2 regions of the Winogradskyella sp. 4-2091 genome follow, and region 2 is predicted to be linked to the other one. Evidence: riboswitches for the same ligand, from Rfam matches in the RefSeq annotation. Region 2 holds a riboswitch; the other holds the start of a gene.
The links. A riboswitch is a leader RNA that binds a small molecule or an ion and turns the genes downstream of it on or off. The one in region 2 is predicted to bind S-adenosylmethionine.
Positions count from the first base shown of each region.

Region 1 (10,828 bases), on a different contig from region 2:
GGAATGATCTCAGAGTTTCCGTAAGGCAAACCATAACCAGCAAATAATCTGGTAGCGAGTGTATGTGATTTGTTTTTACCAAAATTGTAATGGTATCTTATTTCAATATCGGTTTTTGCATATTGTGCGTACTGTAAGCCAAGAAATGTATTAGGCTCATTTTGCTCAGTTTCCTTATCAAAAAGACTTACGGAGTTACCTGCGATATCTAATGTGGCATTGGCAAAAAATTGGTTAGTTTTATTTGAATCTACCATCCCATTGTAAGTAAAAGAAAAGGTCATGCCAGGAATAAACTGCTGATCGAAGCTTTGTTGTAGAAATGGGTTTTCATCTAAAATGGCTTCAAATTCCGCTGAGGTTTTTGTGAGTTCTGTATAATTCACTGAAATAGGATTAAACTGATAAGTTATATAACGATTAGCATTCCATGAGTAACCAAAAAGAGCACTTCCAGAAATTAAGGTGTATAATTGGCTCCTACTTAGGTAATTTACACCTAAACTCGTTTTTGTAATTGGTATAGAATATTCAAAGAAGTTTTCGTTGAATTTCCAAGGAAAAAGTACTCTAGGAAATATGACTTCGGCTTTTAATCCTAACTCTACACTACTTAAATTTGAATTGTCTCCACTAGCAAATTGTACTTCGTAACCAACATTACCACTAATGTTTAAAACTTCTCCGCCTTTAAATAAATTTCTATTACTGTATGTTAGAGCGAGATTAGGGCCTGTAAAATTATTAGATTTTGTAACGGCTTGTAGTTCTGCTCTTATAGCGCGTTTGGTTAAAGGTGATAGAAAAATATTAGCTTCTAGCATGCCTAAACTATCGGTTTGTAAAGAATCAATTTCTTTATATTGAATATTCACGTATTTGTAACTTCCTAACGTAGATAAGCGTCTGGCTGTATTCTTTGAGGTTTTGGGATTATAATATTCGCCTTCTTTTAGTGTAATGTATTTGTCTAAATATTTTGGTTTTATAAATAGCGAATCTTGATAGTAGTTTTTATCATTAAATCGCTCCATTTTAGAATGTGTAGAATCTTGTAAGTCGTAATTTGGATAGATGTTAATTCTATTTATTTTGTAAGGTATTTTTGATTTTTTAGGAACTTCAGCTTTGAGTTTTAAAAATAAATTATAGCGCTTATTGTCATACTGATTGGTGTCTGCTTCAAAAATGAAAAAATCAGAATTCATATTGTAATACCCTCTTTTCTTTAATTCTGAATCTAAGCGCTGTCGTTCTAATTTCATGTATGTTAAATCAAAACGTGTGTCTTTTTTAAAAGGAGAATTACTCACTATGTTTTGTACATCGCTGTACAAAGGTGTTGGCATTGAATCAATTTTAAAACTTGCTAATCGATACGCTTTTTTAATATTAATCTTGTAGGTCACAGACGCTTCTAATTCATCTTCTTCAAAAGAAGAAGATGATGAACTGTAGAAATAACCTTTGTTTTCTAGCCTATTTCGTAATATTTCTTCAACTTCAAAGGGTTTAACATCAGATTGATATACCGGTTCTTCGCCTATTTTTTTATTTAGCCATCTATTTATGAATCCTGGATTTTTATTTTGTGCTTTATAATGATAATACAAACCCAGATACATGCCCAAAAACTTTGAGTTGGGTTGAGGTCTAACAACAGTTGCAAGTTCTGGTTTTAAGTTTTTAGAAATGACAACAGAAGAATCTGATTTTATTTCAACGTTTGCACCAGAGTATAATCTTTCACCTTCGGGTATATATTTTTTTATACTACACGAGAATAGTGTTGTTATAACCAGGATTGTTAGAATAATATGTTTTAAAAATCTATTCAAGTCTAATTCTTTTTGTTTTCGATACTTCGATCTGTTTCTTCTTGTTTTAATTCAAGTTTTTCGTCAGCTTCGCGTTGTTCTTTTCGTTCTTTTTTAGCTTGAAGCATTGCTTGCCAAAGTTCGCTAAATTGGTTAAACTCTTTAGTAAATATCAAGGCAATTCCACTTACAATGGTTTGACCATCAATTACGTTCTCAAACTCACTTTTTCTAAACCCTTTTAAAATATATCTTCCATCTTCAGTTAATGTATATTCTAAACTTACATTACCAATTAAAGGTGTTGCTCCATCTGTACTGCTACTACCTTGTATGTCCACTTCACTACCAACTCTAACAGTTAATCTATCATTAAATAATTTTTTTTGTGCAGCAATATCTAGCTGTGTTCTGTCTGTTGGTGAATCACCTTGGTAATCGGTGTAACTATTGAGGCCAAAATCAAGTTCTACACCTGAGTTGCCTAATAACTTATTAGAAAAGGTGTTTAATTGATCTGAAACAGCATCGTTTAAATTATCGCGTGCTATGGTTGCAAAACCACCACTACTTCCATCACTACCAGAATCTGGATAGAAACGATTAAGAACTAATAAAGAAAACACTTGACGATTAAGTTCTCCTTCTTGCTGGTTAATCTGTTGTACTCGTCCGTAAACTTGTCCTCCAATAGCGCCTTGGTCGTCCTCCGGCATGTCTAAATTAAATGCAATCTTAGGTTGAAGTAATTCTCCATCAATATTAAGGTATACATTAAAAGGTAATACTTGTTTGTACTTGTTTTTTACAGTAGAAGTTGCATTTGAAAGTTGAGAAGCCATCAGCCCTAAAGCAGATGTTTCTATGTTGTAAATTGCTTGTACATTTAGTTGAGCGTCAAAGGGATCGCCAGACCATGTTATTTTACTTCCGTTTGCTATTAGAAATTTTTTGTTTACCAAATTATAGAGATTTAATTCATAGTGTCCATCTGAAATTTCATAACTTCCGGTTAGCGTAATGCGACCATTTGGATTCATTGTAAAAATAAAATCGCCTTCACCAGACACCTTAAAATTGTCTCCTGTTTCTTCATCAATAACAACAGTTACCGAAGCGTTTTTTCCAATATTAAGCATTGTAGAAATATCAAAACCCTTTATAGTGGCTGTTTGCTCTTCAGTTTGTGTAAGGATAGCATCAGGATTTTCACGGTTTACAAAAACAACAACACCATCGCGTTCCTCTACGCTAGCAACTGCGGATGGCATAATGTAAGTGAAATCAGTATCAGAACCTACAGTAAGTTTTGCATCTAATTTTGGGATTTGCAAATCGCCAGTTAAATTAGCGTCAGCATTAAAAGTAGCTTTGCCATAAAAGGCTTCATTATCATCTTTTGTAGCATTTAGTATTTGAAAATCTTTTGCTTCTACATTTAAATCAAAAGTTGGATTAATTAAATTTTCAGTGCCAATCTCACCAGAAAGTACTAGTGCATTATTGTTTTCATCTTTAATAGTGAAATTAGACATTGATAGTCCATTATTATCAACATTAAGTTTTTCATTCGCCATAGTGAACTTAGAATTAAGTTTGCCAACGTTAAAACCAGCGTTATTAAAAATTATGGAGCCAGTATATTGTGGATCTTCAGTTGTTCCTGTGAGTTTAAATTTACCCGAAAAGCTACCATCAGTATCTTTAATTTCTCCCAATGAAAGCGTATTTAGTGCTTTCATTTTAAACTCATTAATATCAAAATTAAGGTCTAAATTCGCCACAGTATTATTCACGGTGTAATCACCTACAAGATCAAAATCTATATCGCCACCTTTTAAGCCTGCGTTAAAAGCATAGTTGTTTTCACCTAATGAATTTCCATTAATACTCAGAATGCCTAAGTCTGTTTTTAATACTTTGAATTCTTCAATATTAAGATCAGCAATAATTCCGGTTTTTGTAAAAGGATTTTCTAGGATAAAATTCCCTTGTAAATTTCCTGTTGCTAATTCTGCATTGGGACTTAAATAATTAAAAACCTCATTGATATTAAAGTCTTTAAAAGTGATTGCAATATGTTCTTTTGTAATACTGTTTAGTTTGTCCGTAAGCTCTATAGATTGGTTGTCTTTAGTGATTTTGAATGCGTTGAAATCTAAATTTTTATCGGTTATTACAACTTCATTGTTTTGAGGAATAGTCCATTTTTGCTTATTGAGAATTAAGCTATCTGGATCAACAGAAAATACTAAGCGCTCTCGGCTTCCTGATAAGTTAGTATTCACATTCATTAGTTTTTCTCCGTTATGGAAGCCTAAAAAATCTAAATGTAATTCATGATTAGATTGTCTACCTTTTATAATGGTTTTGGGCACATCTAATGGTCCTGCAGATATATTTTTAAACCCAAGATTGAAATTAAAATTATCTATATTAGTGTCCATTGAAAAGGCTAAACTGTCTAATGTATTTCCACTATAATTAATATGAGGAGCTGTAATGTTGGCTGCAAGTTTTCGTTCTTTTTCATTAAAATCTACACTTAGATTTACAGTGTCCAAATCCTTGATGTTTACAAGAAAAACTTCATTGGTTAATGGCGATTCAGATATTTTTCCTTCTAGTTTTAAGTTTACGTAGTTTGAAATGGTATCAGACACTACTTCATCTCTGTAAAAATAACTGAAAATATGTCTTTTTATCGCTGTACTAAAGGCTTGAGGGTTAGCGTTAGATTGTAAGTCTAGATTTATTATTTTATTCCTTACAGTGACGGATGTTGTATCCTTATCTACAAACGCAAAAGCGTCTACATTACCAAGTAAGTAGCTTTTGTTGTCATAAACTACCACACCATTGTCTATGCTTGCATTAGCTTCATAATTTTCGCCATTACCTTTAAAATCTGCTTCAATTTGCATGGCAGTTTTTATATTACGTTTCATTAAGCCAAGCGCTTGTAAATCTGCACCAATGACATTTAAATTTACGTTAGCTTCTGGTTTAACTGAGTCTAAAACCACTAAAGCATCTAAATCAATATTTAGATTTTCATCTTTGTATTTGGATATGATATTCCCAGTTCCATTTTTAATTTTACCGTTTAGATCTAAGTTTTTTATGGCATAATTGTTTAGCTGAAATTCTAAAATGGTAGCCTCAAGATTAGCATTGAGTGTATTTATATCGTTTCCTCGTCCTTCGGATTTTAGGTTTAAACTTAAAGTGCCAAATTGCGGATCATTTAACAATTCATTAATGTGGTAATCTGCAATTGATACGTCTGCATTATATGTAATAATATTTTCGTTTTTTAAGCGAGCATCGATAGTTATATTGCCTTGAGATGAGATGAGTTCTGTTTTGGTTTCAATATTAGTGATGCTACCATTTAGTGTGCCAGTTAATTCAATAGCTTTTGGAACATTAATTCCTAAATCCTTTTCACTTATAAAATTAGCAATATCTGTTCGCGTTGTTACCAACGAAAATTTTGGAATATTAAAATATAAAGAATCCGTATTTGTTATGTTTTGAAGTGAGCCAGAAGTAGTTATTTTTGTTGATTTTCCCCAAATAACTTCAGCCTTATTTAAATCTATAGAGGCCAAAGTGCCGGACGCTTTTAGTTGACCTTTGATTTCTTTTTGGCTTAACGTACTTAAATATGCATTGTCCTTTAACGTTGGTTGAAATTTAAATATGTCTGATAATGACACTTGGTAACTTGGCAAATTAAGATTAACTTTCGTCTTATTTGGCGAGTCTATTAACTGTGACACTGACTCGTAACTTAATGAAGCAAATCCATTGACTATATTGTTATTTAATTGAAAGTTTAAATCATTTAATTCTAAGCTTTGGTCGTTTGCTTTAAGTCTAACGGCCAATTGTTTTAGATTTAAACCTGAAGCTTCATAAAACTTAAATTGTTCTAAGTTTAGGCTGGCACTTTTATCTTTTAGTAAGATGTTTTTAGCTTGAAGCGTTAATTGGGTAAGCGATATAGCATTAGGATTAAGAACATTTTCTTTTGTTTTAGCATTGCCAGCACTGTAACTGATTTTATTTTTTTCAAAATCTATTGCCGAAATGTCCAACTCAATCTGAGGCCAAATAAAAATTGAGTTATTTGTTGTTTTGTCTACTTCTCCTGTATTTTTAATTGGTGCTTCAGTGGTTATTTTAATTTCTGAATTTTTCAGCGAAATTAAGTCTAGTTTAAAATTATTGTCTGCTAAATTTAAATTTGGTGCTTTGGTTGAAAATTCCGAAATATTGACATCAGCAATGATTCCGTTTGCTTGTGATTCGTAATAGGTTATGACATTATTTAAAGCAATATGCTCTGAAGTAAATTTAGGAAGAGGCACATTTGAAGATGTAGTGTCTAAGGCTACAGGCTTTTGAATAAACTTTATATTGGAGTTGTTTATTTCTATAGTCGATGCATCAAAAATCATGTCTTCAACATTAGTAGTATTCATATTGGCAATTAAATGGCCAATCTTAAATCTAGAATCTATACCAGCTACAGCATCGTTAAAAACAATATCTATATTATTAAAGTCTAAATTACCAATGACTAGTTGGAGTGGAGTGGAAGCCTTATCGCTAGCGACGCTTGTAGTATTTGTAGTTGCGAATGCATCAATTAGAAATTGAAAATTATAACCATTTATTGAGTCATGTCTTACAATATTTGCACGTAATCCGTCCCAATTTAAGGCATCAACTCCAATACTTTCACCTTTTATCATTTGCCAAATTGGTATGTTGGCTTCTAACGATTTTGAATAGACCAACGTATCTCCTTTTTTGTCTTCAAGATAAAGTCCGTTGAGTTGAAGATTACCATCAAAAGTGATAAACAGCTTTTTGATCTCAACCTTAGTCCCTGTTTTATTAGAAATATAGTTCGTTGTTTTGTTTACAATAATGTTTTGACCAAAAGAACTTTTAATAAATAAAATTACGAAAACCAAAAAGATAATAATGGTAAGCAATACGCGTAGCGTTCTGCGTAACCAACGATACTTTCGTTTTACTGGAGAATTAGATGCTGTGTTTTCAGGATTATTCAAGGTGCTAAGATAAGTTAGTAAATTAAGAATTATTACTCTTAACGCAACCGTTATTAACCCTTATGAAGTAAAATGAAAAATATATTTATGCAACATTTTTTTCTTTGAGGTCAGAAACCTTAGCATCAACTTTAAATATTGGTTTTAAAAAACGCTCTAGTTGATCGAATTCAATTAAAAAAGCATCATGCCCATGAATAGATTTTATTTCATGAATGTAAACATTCTCTTTTTTACTTTTTAAGTTCACATAGGTGTTCCAGTTTTCTTCAGCTTTAAAGAATAAATCAGAATTTATTGTAATAATGTGAATGTCTGATGAAATCGTAGATGCCACTTCAACGAAGTTCTCATTTCCACTAGAGATATCAATCGTCTTTAATACTTGGTTCATCGTTTTGTAGGCAGATAAATTAAAACGTTTGTTTAGATTATCACCATGATAATTAAGCCAAGATTCTATATTGAATAAAGTATCTGATTTCTTAGTTCGTCCAAATTTTTGAGTTAACGAATCTGGTGTGCGATATAAGGTCATTGCATGCATTCTGGCATCTGCCAAAGGTTGATTGGAGTTGTTTAAAATTGCATCTTGTATATGGCAGTTTGCAATGATCCAATCTGTAGATTTCCAATCTGTAGCTATAGGTATTAAATGTTGAATTAATTTGGGTTTAATAATAGCTAGTTCCCATGCCAATCCACCACCAACTGATCCGCCTATTACGGCAAACAGTTGTTCTATTTTTAATTTTTCTAAGGCTAAAGAGAAAAGTTTGGCGATATCCTTAGCAGTAAAATCTTTGTAATTTTCAATTAGATTTTCAGATTTATTATCATATCCATTTCCAGGAATATTAAATGCTATAATAGTATAAGAATTAGTGCTAATACATTTGTTCTCTCCAATTAAATCGTTCCACCAACCATCTTCTCCAATGACATTAGAGTTCCCAGTGAGTGCATGATTTACTAGTATAATTGGCGCAGAATGTAATGCCATACCAAAAGTTTGGTATGATAAATTAATAGAATGAATCTTACCAGAATTGGTGACAAAATTAGGGATTGATATGTATTGTAATTCTTTCATACTGTTTCTTACGTCTGAAGAAATCTTTTTAATAGTTAAACAGATGCCTTAAAATTAAGACATCTGTTTCATATAGTTTTAGGCTAAATTTTTTAGATAGCTTGTTTCTTTTTTACTGCAGAAAAGGCCTCTTTTAAATCAGCTTTTAAGTCTTCAATATTTTCTATACCTACAGACAAACGAATTAAATCTTTTGTTACACCAGTGGTTTCTTGAGCGTCATCACTTAATTGCTGGTGCGTTGTACTCGCTGGATGAATAATTAATGATTTTGTATCACCAATATTCGCTAATAATGAAAACAACTTAGTGGTATCTGCTATTGTCTTTGCAGCATCATAGCCACCATCTGCACCAAATGTTACGATTCCACTCTGTCCATTTGGTAAGTATTTTTTGGCAAGTGTATTGTATTTGCTAGATTCCAATCCTGGATAATTTACCCATGTGACTTCTGGTTGTTCTTGTAGCCATTTTGCTAACTCTAACGCATTTTCGCTATGCTTTTTTATACGTAATTCTAAAGTTTCTAAACCTTGAATTATTTGAAATGCATTAAATGGGCTTAATGCTCCGCCATAATCACGTAAGCCTTCAATTCTAATTTTGGCAATAAATGCAGCTGCTCCAATAACCTCACTATAAACTAATCCATGATAACCAGCAGAAGGCTCGGTGAATTCTGGGAATTTTCCGTTAGTCCAATCAAAAGTACCAGCATCAATAACCACACCTCCTAATGATGTACCGTTTCCGTTGATATATTTAGTTAGTGAATGAATAACAATATTAGCGCCATGCTCAATTGGGTTTAGTAAGTATGGTGTAGCTACTGTATTATCTACAATTAATGGTACTTTATGTGCTTTTGCTGCTTTAGAAATAGCTTCTATATCTAATACATCTAGTTTAGGGTTTCCTAAAGATTCTACAAAAATTGTTCTTGTATTTTCTTGTACTGCTTTAGCAAAATTTTCAGGGTCTGATGGATCTACAAATGTCGTTGTAATTCCGTGTCTTGGTAATGTTACACTAAGTAAATTATAAGTTCCTCCGTATAAACTGCTAGATGCAACAATATGATCTCCAGCTTTTAATAACGTTAAAAGTGTTGTTGAAATTGCTGCAGTACCAGATGCTGTTGCTACAGCTGCAATTCCACCTTCTAAAGCCGCTAATCGTTGTTCTAAAATATCGTTTGTTGGGTTATTTAACCTTGTGTAAATAAATCCTGGTACAGATAAATTGAATCGTCCGGCAGCATCATCTGAGTCATCGAAGACATATGCTGTAGATTGATAAATAGGAACAGCTCTAGTTCCTCCAGTTTGTTTAGTGTCGTGACCTGCGTGCAACGCTTGTGTTGCAAATTTTTGTGTGCTCATTTTTCTTGTTTTTTGAGATAATAAATAATTAAGTCAAACCAAAAAAAGAAATAATTATTCCATGATTTGGTAACGCAATTTGCTGCGTCAATACTAGAAAAATGTTATAAAGAAAATGCTAATTACAAATGAGTAATTAGGCTTTAGTTATCTATCCGAATTTGCAAAAAATGACTTGCACTTTCAAGTAGAATTTAGCACCTTCATAGTAAGTCTATGGGTTGCTAAGGCTTCAATGGGTCTTTCCCTCCACCTTTCTTGATAACATTTCAGTAAGTGTTTGAACTTTGTGAGCACAAATATTGCAATACAAAACTTAGAATTCCAAATTTATTTGCACTTTTTATATTTTTTTTATGAGATTCAGGTAATTATGATGGGTATTTTGATAAATATTTAGCGTTTATTATTTCACTTACAGGCTTGTTATTAATTTTACTTTCTAACCACGAAATAATGTCTAAATACAAGAATGCTCTGCGTTCAAAGGGATGGTCTTCAAAGGTTTTGAGGGTTTTGTGTAATTCTTTAAAAGCATTTTTAAGATCATGAGGGTAAATATCTTGTAGGCCTCTAATAAACTTTATCATTTCTTTTTGTACTTCATGTAGTTCATTCATTTTTATTAAGAATTTATAGGTGCTTCTCAATAAGGTTTCTAAATGATAGTCTAAACCAGCTTCATAATGAGCGACTAAATTTAATACTCTTGAAAAACAAAGCAAATCCTCGCGCATGGACAGTGTTTTGTTCGAAATAATTTTGTCTAAGTATTTAATACACGTTTTATTGTTGCCAGCTCCAAAGTGCATACTCGCAAACTTGTAATAGAAAATCATTTTGTGATGCGGATCTGTTCTGTCTTTATAAGTTATAAGATCATTTTCAATTTCAGGAATTAAATTAAGACCTTCTTCAAAGCTACCATCTATGAAATGTTGGTTGATAGTGTGAAAATTAGTATATAAAAATATTAATGTAGAAACATTCTCATCTTTATTAAATTTTGTATCATCAACTACGCTTTTAAATTGATCTAATTTTTTTATAAATTTTGGTTTGTTACCGATAAAAAATAGAGATTCTAGTAGATAATTGTTGCCTTTTAAGTAAAAAACAGGATTGTGATTTATCATACTAGGATTTTGATGAAATAAATCAACCCATTTAGAGGCATATTTATAACAATTTAAAAAATCTTGTAATAAAAAACTATACCATAAATAGGCTTTATAGAGCCATAATTTTTCTCTAAACCCAATTTTTTTACCCTTAATATTTGGAAGCCTATCGTTAAAATATTGAGTAACCATTTGGCTTTCCTCTTCATTTTTAACATAGCCTGTTTTTAAAATAATACTATAAAGTTGGAGTGATAAGTTAGATAATTTACTGGCAATTACATTTTGAGAACTTAGTTCTTTGGCTTGTACCGCTAATTCATCT
Region 1 is NZ_JBJKOD010000003.1:307,462-318,289, forward strand. It holds gene ACJBCC_RS05935 (BamA/TamA family outer membrane protein) at 1-1,838, opposite strand, end outside; gene ACJBCC_RS05940 (translocation/assembly module TamB domain-containing protein) at 1,841-6,904, opposite strand; gene ACJBCC_RS05945 (alpha/beta fold hydrolase) at 6,990-7,997, opposite strand; gene ACJBCC_RS05950 (O-acetylhomoserine aminocarboxypropyltransferase/cysteine synthase family protein) at 8,090-9,382, opposite strand; SAM riboswitch class I at 9,527-9,650, opposite strand; gene ACJBCC_RS05955 (hypothetical protein) at 9,754-10,828, opposite strand, start outside.
Region 1: it holds a riboswitch for S-adenosylmethionine, as region 2 does, so the genes downstream of both, ACJBCC_RS05950 (O-acetylhomoserine aminocarboxypropyltransferase/cysteine synthase family protein) here and ACJBCC_RS02750 (trans-sulfuration enzyme family protein) in region 2, are expected to answer to the same signal.

Region 2 (10,828 bases):
TCTTTTAAATCTTCAATAAATTCTAATTCAATGCCCGCTTTTTCAAGAAACTTAATCCCAGAATCATCCTTATAACCTTGATGGTAAACTACTCTTACAATACCTGCTTGATGAATTAATTTACTACATTCTTTACAAGGCGATAATGTAATGTATAACGTAGCTCCTTGACAAGATTGTGTGGACGAAGCTACTTTAAGAATAGCGTTAGCTTCAGCATGTAATACATACCATTTTGTGTATCCTTCGTCGTCTTCGCAATAATTTTCAAAACCTGTTGGTGTACCATTGTAACCATCAGAAATTATCATTCTATCTTTTACAATAAGCGCGCCAACTTGTTTGCGTTTACAATGAGATAATTTTCCCCATTCTTTAGCAATGCGTAAATAAGCTTTATCGTAACGTAATTGTTTAGTGTCTGGCATTAAAAATATTCTTAAAAAAGTACACTTGTAAGGAACGAATATAAACGCTTAGTATTTTATAACCAATTTACTCTCCTTAAATTTTAACCAAACTTTAAGTATTACTGAATAATTCGCTACCAATTATCATAGGAATCACTAAACCTGCCACTACTGAAGAAAGCACCAAAACCCAATCGCGTTTAGAGACTCTAAAGATGGTTTGGCATAAAAAACCTATAAATAAGACAATAAACACTATAATAACTTGGGCTAATTCAATACCAAGTGCAAACTCAACGAGGAGTTCTAATCTATTTTCACTTTTGCCAGAAAACATTTTAAACTCTCTTGCAAAGCCCAATCCATGTATAATACCAAAGAATAATGTTGTAAAAAATAATAAGCCTGCTTTGGTGGATTTTGATTTCTTTCCTGAAGTAAAAATGTTATAAATCGCAGCAGCCAATATGGTTACAGGTATTAAAAATTCAACTAATTTTCCGTTAACACCTACAATACCATAAGCCGCTAAAACTAAAGATAGTGTATGACCTAAAGTAAACATTGAAACAAGTAAAAGTACACGCTTCCAATCTTTAAAAAGGTAAGGTACTGCTAATACCATTAAAAAAAGTACATGGTCGTAACCATTGATATCTAAAACATGGTTCATGCCATATTGAACATTAAACCAAAAATTATCTAACATAATTAATTCTTTGGGATTCCTCAAAGTTACAATTAAAACATAATATGATTTTGTTAAATAAAGTGAATATAATTTGCTTTTTGTCGTTTTCTTTCGGAATATTGTACTTCACAAAGTTCAAATAACTTATTGAGATGTTATCCAGAAAGGCAGAGGGATTAGACCCATTGAAGCCTTAGCAACCCTTAAACTTATTAAGAAGGTGCTAAATTCTACGTAATTAACGATTCATTTATCGTTTAATTGGATAGATAACCAAGCCTAATTACCTCATCATGGTAATTTAATTTCTTATAACATTTTTTTATTTACACGTCTTCATAAAGACGATTTGATTTTGAATTATTTAGTAAAAAATAAAATGAGTTCAAAACACATAGAAACAGAAGCCATAAGAACCCAAATTGAGCGTTCACAATATTTAGAACATTCTAGCCCATTGTATTTAACATCGAGCTACGTTTTTGAAGATGCTGAAGATATGCGCGCATCATTTGCAGACGAAAAAGAACGCAACATATACAGTCGTTACTCTAACCCAAACTCTTCAGAATTTGTAGAAAAAGTTTGTAAAATGGAAGGCGCAGAACGTGGTTATGCATTTGCTTCTGGTATGTCTGCAGTGTTTTCTACTTTTGGAGCTTTGTTAGATTCCGATGATCATATTATTTCATCTCGAAGCATATTTGGTTCTACACAAACCTTATTCAATAACATTTTACCAAAGTGGAAGATTTCAACTAGCTATTTTAAAATTGATGAATTAGATGATATCGAAAGCCTAATTCAACCGAATACCAGAGTCATTTATGCTGAGAGTCCTACAAATCCTGCAGTAGATATTTTAGATTTAGAACGTTTAGGCAACATTGCAAAAAAACACAACCTTTTATTTATTATTGATAATTGTTTTGCAACGCCTTATTTGCAACAACCTATAAAGTTCGGTGCAGATTTGGTAATCCATTCTGCTACAAAATTAATGGATGGACAAGGCAGAGTTTTAGGAGGAGTAACCGTTGGAAGTGCAGAATTAATTCAAAAAATATATTTATTCGCTAGAATCAGCGGACCAGCATTATCACCTTTTAATTCATGGCTGTTATCTAAAAGTTTAGAAACCTTACCTGTTAGAGTCGATAGACATTGTGATAATGCTCTTAAAGTGGCAACGTTTTTAGAAAGTCATGATAACGTGAAACTGGTAAAATATCCATTTCTAAAATCACATCCACAATATGAATTGGCAAAAAAACAAATGAAATTAGGTGGAAGCATAGTGGCCTTTGAAATTAAAGGCGGCATTGAAGCCGGAAGACAATTTCTAAATTCTATTAAGCTATTATCGCTTTCTGCAAATTTAGGAGATACAAGAACTATAGTGACACATCCTGCATCAACAACACATGCTAAAATACCAGAAGATATCCGTTTAGAAACAGGAATCACAGCTGGCTTAATTAGAATTTCAGTTGGCTTAGAACATCCTGAAGACATTATTAACGATTTAAAACAAGCATTAAACTAATGGCAAATATTAAAGACGAATTACAAAAGCGAATCTTAGTTCTCGATGGTGCCATGGGAACAATGCTTCAGCAATATAGCTTCTCTGAAGTAGATTTTAGAGGCGAACGCTTTAAAGATTACCCATCGCCTTTGCAAGGGAACAATGATTTATTATCCATAACGCAACCCGAAGCTATAGCAACAATTCATGCTAAATATTTTGAAGCTGGAGCTGATATCGTTGAAACCAATACCTTCTCTGGGACTACCATTGCCATGGCTGATTACGACATGGAAGATTTAGTGTATGAGTTGAATTTTGAATCTGCTAAAATCGCGAGAGAAGTTGCTGATAAATTCACAAAAGAGAATCCTGAAAAACCACGTTTTGTAGCTGGAAGTATTGGACCAACAAACCGAACAGCAAGTTTATCACCAGACGTTAACCGACCAGAATATAGAGCTATAACCTTTAACGAATTACGCGTTGCTTACAAACAACAAGTAGAAGCTCTAATTGATGGCGGTGTTGATATGCTTTTGGTTGAAACTATTTTTGATACGCTTAATGCTAAAGCTGCTTTATTTGCGATTGAAGAAGTCAAAGAGGAACGTCATATTGATATTCCAATTATGGTTTCTGGGACGATTACTGATGCTTCTGGTAGAACCTTATCTGGGCAAACCGTTGAGGCATTTTTAACCTCAGTATCTCATATTCCGCTATTAAGTGTGGGCTTTAATTGTGCACTTGGCGCGCAACAATTAAAGCCATATTTACAACGCTTATCAGACGAAACTGAGTTTTTCACTTCAGCACATCCCAACGCAGGTTTACCAAACGCTTTTGGAGAATATGATGAAACACCAGAACAAATGCAAAGCTATATTGAAGACTACTTAAAAGATAATCTTATCAATATCATTGGCGGCTGCTGTGGCACTAGTCCTGAGCATATAAAAGCGATTGCTGATGTAGCTCAGAAATATAAACCGAGAAAACTTGTCATTCCTGCATAAGCAGGAATCCACTTTGAAAAGACTCACATGACTCAAAATAAAAAATACCTAACACTTTCTGGTCTTGAACCTCTGGTTGTGACGCCAGAATCAAACTTCATTAATGTAGGTGAACGTACCAACGTCACTGGTTCGCGTAAATTTCTTCGACTAATAAAAGAAGAAAAATACGACGAAGCCTTAGAAGTTGCACGAGACCAAGTAGATGGAGGCGCACAAATTCTAGATGTAAACATGGATGAAGGGATGTTAGATGGTGTTTATGCCATGACAACCTTTTTAAATCTCATTGCATCAGAACCCGATATTTCTCGAATTCCGTTGATGATTGACAGTTCTAAATGGGAAATTATAGAAGCTGGCTTGCAAGTGGCGCAAGGTAAATGTGTCGTTAATTCTATCAGTTTAAAAGAAGGCGAAACGCTATTTAAGCATCACGCTAAACTGATAAAACGTTATGGCGCTGCTGTTGTGGTTATGGCTTTTGATGAAGATGGCCAAGCTGATAATTACCAGAGACGTATTGAAATTTGTAAACGTTCGTATCACATTTTAGTCAACGAACTAAAATTTCCTGCTCAGGACATCATTTTTGACCCAAATATTTTTCCGGTTGCTACAGGTATGGACGAGCATCGCAGAAATGCGCTCGACTTTTTTGAAGCTACCAAATGGATTCGTGAAAACTTACCACATGCCAACGTTTCTGGAGGTGTGAGTAATGTATCTTTTTCATTCAGAGGAAATAATGTGGTACGCGAAGCGATGCATTCCGCATTTTTATATCACGCAATTAAAAACGGCATGAACTTAGGGATTGTAAACCCAACGATGCTTGAAGTTTATGATGAAATTGATAAAGATTTATTAGAACGCGTAGAAGATGTTCTCTTTGATAGACGCGATGATGCTACTGAGCGTTTATTAGATTTTGCCGAATCTGTAAAAGGTCAGAAAAAAGAGCAAGACCATAAAGTACAAGAATGGAGAAGCGACCCTTTACAAGATAGAATTACACACGCTTTAGTAAAAGGAATTGATGCTTTTATTTTGGAAGATGTAGAAGAAGCACGTTTAGCTTCAAAGAAACCTATTGAAGTCATCGAAGGGCATTTAATGATTGGTATGAATGTGGTTGGCGATTTATTTGGAAGTGGTAAAATGTTCTTACCGCAAGTGGTAAAATCGGCAAGAGTAATGAAAAAAGCCGTGGCTTATTTGCAACCTTTTATTGAAGCTGAAAAAGATGGTAAACAAGAATTCGCAGGTAAAATACTAATGGCAACCGTAAAAGGCGATGTGCATGATATTGGAAAGAATATCGTGAGCGTAGTTTTAGGTTGTAATAATTATGAAATTATTGATCTTGGCGTGATGGTGCCACCAGAAAAAATTATTGAAACAGCTATAAAAGAAAACGTGGATATCATTGGGTTGAGTGGTTTAATTACACCTTCGCTTGATGAAATGGTTTATGTGTCTAAATCACTAGAGAAACAGAATGTAAAAATCCCATTAATTATTGGTGGCGCAACAACCTCTAGAGCACATTCCGCTGTGAAAATCGCACCACATTACAACAATACTGTGGTTCATATTAATGATGCATCAAGAGCGGTAACCGTTGTTGGAGATTTACTTAAGGAAGACAGTAAAATCTATAAAAATCAAATTAGAGAAGAGTATGATGCCTTCCGAGAGCAATTCTTAAAACGTACCAAGAAAAAGGATTATTTAACGATTGCTGATGCTCGTAAAAACAAATTCAAAATTGATTGGAATACTTCTGAAATTGTAAAACCTGAACAATTAGGGATTCAAATTATAGAAGATTTCGATATTAATAAACTTGAAGAGTTTATTGATTGGTCACCACTTTTTAGAAGTTGGGATTTACATGGTAAATATCCAGCCATTCTAACAGATGATATCGTTGGGGAACAAGCCACAGAATTATTCGCAGATGCACAAGTGTTATTGAAACGTATTTTTGATGAAAAACTGCTTAAAGCCAAAGCAATTTTTGGGCTTTTTGAAGCCAATACTGTAAATGATGATGATATTGAGATTTCATCTGTCAGTTCGAGCGCAGTCGAGAACAAAGAACAAACCTATAAATTCTTAACCCTTCGTCAACAATCCAAAAAATCAGAAGGCAAACCCAATATTGCTCTAGCTGATTTTATTGCACCAAAAACAACCAACAAACAAGATTATATGGGCTGTTTTTGTGTCTCTACAGGTTTTGGAACCGCAGAATTAGCAGCACAATTTGAAGCAGAACACGATGATTATAATTCCATTATGATAAAAGCTTTAGCGGATAGATTAGCCGAAGCCTTTGCCGAATATTTACACAAGGAAGTAAGAATAAAACATTGGAATTATGCCAACAACGAAAACCTTTCTAACGATGAATTAATTAAAGAAAGCTATAAAGGTATTCGCCCAGCACCAGGTTATCCTGCTTGTCCAGACCATTTAGAAAAGAAAACCATTTGGGATATTCTAAAAGTTGAAGAAAACATTGGCGTAAAACTTACAGAGAGTTTAGCCATGTGGCCAGCGGCAAGTGTTAGTGGTTACTATTTTGGTAATCCTGAAGCTCGATATTTTGGTTTAGGAAAAATTAAAGAAGACCAAATTGAAGATTATAGTAAACGCAGAGAGATCTCGAATGAAGAGGCAACAAAATGGTTGAGTCCTAATATTGCGGATTAACTGTCATTCCTGTGAAAACAGGAATCTACCGATAAATATATTATTAATTAAAAAGATTCCCACTTTCGTGGGAAGTAAACATGAAAGTAACAGACCACATAAAAAATGCTAACGGAAAAACCTTATTTTCTTTTGAAATAATTCCACCTAGAAAAGGAAATAGCATACAACAACTCTATAATAACATTGATCCATTAATGGAATTCAATCCACCTTTTATAGATGTGACAACTTCGAGAGAAGAATACCTTTATATTGAAAAACAAGGGCTTTTAGATCGTAAAATTACGCGTATGCGTCCAGGAACTGTTGGTATTTGTGCAGCAATAAAACACAAGTACGATGTAGATACGGTTCCACATGTACTCTGTGGTGGCTTTACAAAAGAAGAAACAGAATACTTGTTGGTAGATTGCCATTATTTAGGCTTAAATAATGTAATGGCTTTACGAGGCGATGCTATGAAACATGAACAATATTTTAAAGCTTGCGATGGTGGTCATCAATTTGCAAAAGGCTTGGTTAGTCAGATTCAAAATCTTAATAAAGGTCAATATTTACACGATGTTCTTGAAGCCGATGATAAGTCTGATTTTTGTATTGGTGTTGCTGGTTACCCAGAAAAACATTTAGAAGCACCTTCATTAAAAACAGATTTAAAACGTCTTAAAGAAAAAGTAGATGCAGGAGCAGATTACGTAGTAACCCAAATGTTTTTTGACAATAAAAAATACTTCGAATTTGTAAAAGCTGCAAAAGCCGAAGGGATTAATGTTCCTATAATTCCAGGTATAAAACCTTTAGCTGTAAAACGCCATTTACAACTATTACCACAAGTGTTCAAAATTGATTTACCAGAAGATTTAATTGATGCTGTAGACGATTGTAAAACCAATCTAGACGTGAGACAAGTTGGCGTTGAATGGGCAATACAACAATCGAAAGAATTACAAGAAGCTGGTGTACCTGTGCTTCATTATTACTCTATGGGAAAAAGTGATAACGTAAAGGCTATTGCTTCGGAATTATTTTAATATTAGGCTTTTTTCTTAGTTACAACATTTAAGGTTAAACCTGTAACTATTAATAATACGCCTACAATACTCCAGATGGTGTACACTTCTTTAAACCAAATGAGTCCTATAATTATTGTGAAGATCACTTCGAGATATTTTAAAGGTGCTACTTGGTTTGTTTCTCCAGCTTGTAAAGCTTTGGTCATGTACAACTGTGCAAAATAGCCAAAAACGCCAAGACTCATTAGAATAAGCCATTCTTTACCTACAGGCGTTATCCAATTATTAATTGATAATAAGCCACCAATTACTGCAGAGATTATCATAAAATAATTCACGATTACCACAGGATGATCTGCATTACCTATTTTACGAATAAAGATGTAAACAAATCCCGCAAATAAAGCTGAAGTTAACGCTAATAATACACCAACAATTTCTATATCTGAATCATCAAAACCTTTTAAAATTAAAACACCTGCAAAAGCGATTGTAAAAAAGAGCCACTGAATAGGTTTAATCTTTTCTTTTAAAATAAATAACGCAAAAACAGTCGCAAAAATTGGAGCTATATATCGTAGGGAAACTGCTGTTCCCATTGCGATGTATTTTATAGACATAAAAAACAAGGTCATAGAAATGAGCCCAACAAGGCTCCGCATAATCATTAAACCTCTTTTATTTCCTAGTAATGAAATCTTATTTTTCAGCAAGAAAGGAATTGTAAAAAACAAAGAGCCTAACGCTCTAAAAAATACAATTTGATATACGCTAAAATCTTTCAGTGATTTTACAAATACATTTAATAATGTAAATGCGAGTGCACTTATTACCATGTATTGAATTGCTTTTTTCAGAATATAAATTTTTGAGGATTATGATTAATTTCTTAGAGACAACAATTTAAATAAAAAAAGGTAACTCAATTAATTAAGTTACCTTTTTTAAAAAATCAAAAATTCTAATTACTCAATTACAATTCGTTTAGTCACTGATTTAGAACCAGCGTTAACTTTTAATAAATATACACCAGAAGCCATCTCTGAAACATTTATTGAATCATTTACTAAACTTGAAGTCGAAAGTACTTTTGAACCAAGAATATTATATAATTCAACAGAATCAATTTGAGTTTGATCTCCTGATTTAATTGTTAAGTTTGATGTTGCAGGATTAGGATATACCTTTAAGCTAGAAGAAAAGAAATCTTGTGTTGAAAGTGCAGTTGTATTCACTAATTGCAAGTTGTCCATTCTAACTTCAGAATCTCCATTCATCCAACCTTTATCTTTACTAGAATCTCCATGAGTAGCTGCATCATATACACCAACGGCTCTTACAAATAAAGCAATACTTGTTTCCGTTCCTGTATTAAAAGTAACTTGTGCAATATCATTTGCATCCGTATTTCCTGGAGGTACTGATGTTGAATACGCTAATTGATTTGCAGTATTCTCAACAGATGCTACGGTTTCATATCCAAACCCATCTTGTGCAGCAGTTGCTGGCAGATCATAAGCTGGTGTGTAACCATCTATGTACGCGCTTCCTTTCAATACAATCACTTCAATATAAAGTGTTGTAGTTGGGTCAATTTTATAAGTGTACTCTAAATCTAAAGTATAATCACTTCCTGCTACAACTTCAACTTCTTGATAAATTCCGTCAGACTCAAAGTCATCTAGTTTTACTACGTCGTTTCCACTTAAGGTAGAAGATTCACCCTGGTCTGCTATATCTTTATTGATCCATCCTGCACATGCACAATCTGAACCAGAAGACTTTGGTATATTATCAAACACAGCATTGTGGACTGTAGGCTGTACTTGAGCAAAGCCAAAAGCACAAATTAAAAAGGATAAAGTAAAAAGTAGTTTTGTTTTCATAATTGTTGTTTTAATTTATTAGTTTTAGTTTGAAATCTATTAAATTAAGGCTTGTTAGTCACCTTAACCCCAATTGGTTTACCAAATTGGTAAACCAAATATAATAAAAAATCATAAGCGATAACGTTTTCGATTGTAGAATTCTTAATAAATGTATTTATTTTAACATAGAGCAGTAATTATTTATAGGGAGTTTTATTTATTACGCATATAATTAACAAATAAATAGATTCAATTCAGCACTGTGTAATATGTACATCAAAAAAATATCTCTACATTATAATTTAGTTTACTCATTAAAAGACAGTGTAATGAATTCAAGAATAATTCTGATTATGATAATTTTTAATTTCATGAATTTAGTTAGAGCACAAGTTGTATTGAGTGCGGATGGACCTGGCTCTACCTATGAAATTATTAATAATGTTTTCGCACCTGGATATAATGCCGTAGAAGTTCCTGATTGTGAACACACTAATTTTGGTAGACATATTGATGAGATATTTGACACTGAATTAAATACAAACGTATTTCGATTTATAGCACACAAAACACCAGATAATGACAGATGTATTAACTTTGATCGACAACGAACCGAAATTAAGACGTATAGTTCTTCTCCTGATAATTTAAAAGCCATAGAAGGTGAAACGGTAGAATACAAATGGAAATTTAAATTAGATATTAATTTTCAGCCTTCTTCGAGTTTTACACACTTGCATCAAATTAAATCAGTGGATGGTGCATATGCATCTATTCCACTTATTACACTTACAGCTCGTAAAGCTAATCCTGATAGAATAGAACTTCGTTATTCAACAACAAATAGCCAAAGTACTATAGTAACGGTAGAATTAGATAATTTTAGAGGGCATTGGATAGAAGTTACGGAGCAAATAACCTATGGCAACAATGGAAGATATGCTATTGATGTTGTCCGTATTTCAGATAATTCTAATCTATTAAGTTATAATAATACGTCAATGGATACTTGGCAAGATGGTGCATCATTTGCAAGACCAAAATGGGGCATCTATAGGAGTCTAAATAATAGTAATGATCTCAGAGACGAAAATGTACTTTTTAATGATTTTAGTATTGAAGAAATTGATCTCCTATCTAACCCAAATGTTGAATTGGAAAATACTGAATTGCAATTAGTGCCTAATCCATCTCAAAATAGTGTCACAATAAAAAAATTAGAAATTAATTACTTTGATACTATCCAAATGTTTGATAATACAGGGAAAGAAATTGAACTAACCTATCGTTTAAAAAATGAAGTCATAGATCTGTCTGGTTTAGAAACAGGAATATATTTCATTTGCCTATCTCGAAATAACGATGGGTCTAAAATTTTAAAGTGTATAGTTGAATAAATGTCTTTAAAAATTGCAAATTTAGCCCTTAAGTACATTTAAAATACTTTGATTAGCCATAGACTTAATTTCCTCTAAAGGTTGATTAAAACTAACATTTAACAGCTCAACTGGAAAAATATCACTTGAATATTTAGATTTTTCTTTAGTCTCTTCAGATGATATTAATATAATACCA
Region 2 is NZ_JBJKOD010000002.1:76,912-87,739, forward strand. It holds gene ACJBCC_RS02740 (dCMP deaminase family protein) at 1-428, opposite strand, end outside; gene ACJBCC_RS02745 (HupE/UreJ family protein) at 523-1,119, opposite strand; SAM riboswitch class I at 1,254-1,377, shown strand; gene ACJBCC_RS02750 (trans-sulfuration enzyme family protein) at 1,481-2,647, shown strand; gene ACJBCC_RS02755 (homocysteine S-methyltransferase family protein) at 2,647-3,648, shown strand; gene metH (methionine synthase) at 3,676-6,369, shown strand; gene metF (methylenetetrahydrofolate reductase [NAD(P)H]) at 6,450-7,403, shown strand; gene ACJBCC_RS02770 (DMT family transporter) at 7,406-8,245, opposite strand; gene ACJBCC_RS02775 (T9SS type A sorting domain-containing protein) at 8,351-9,271, opposite strand; gene ACJBCC_RS02780 (T9SS type A sorting domain-containing protein) at 9,625-10,650, shown strand; gene ACJBCC_RS02785 (LacI family DNA-binding transcriptional regulator) at 10,672-10,828, opposite strand, start outside.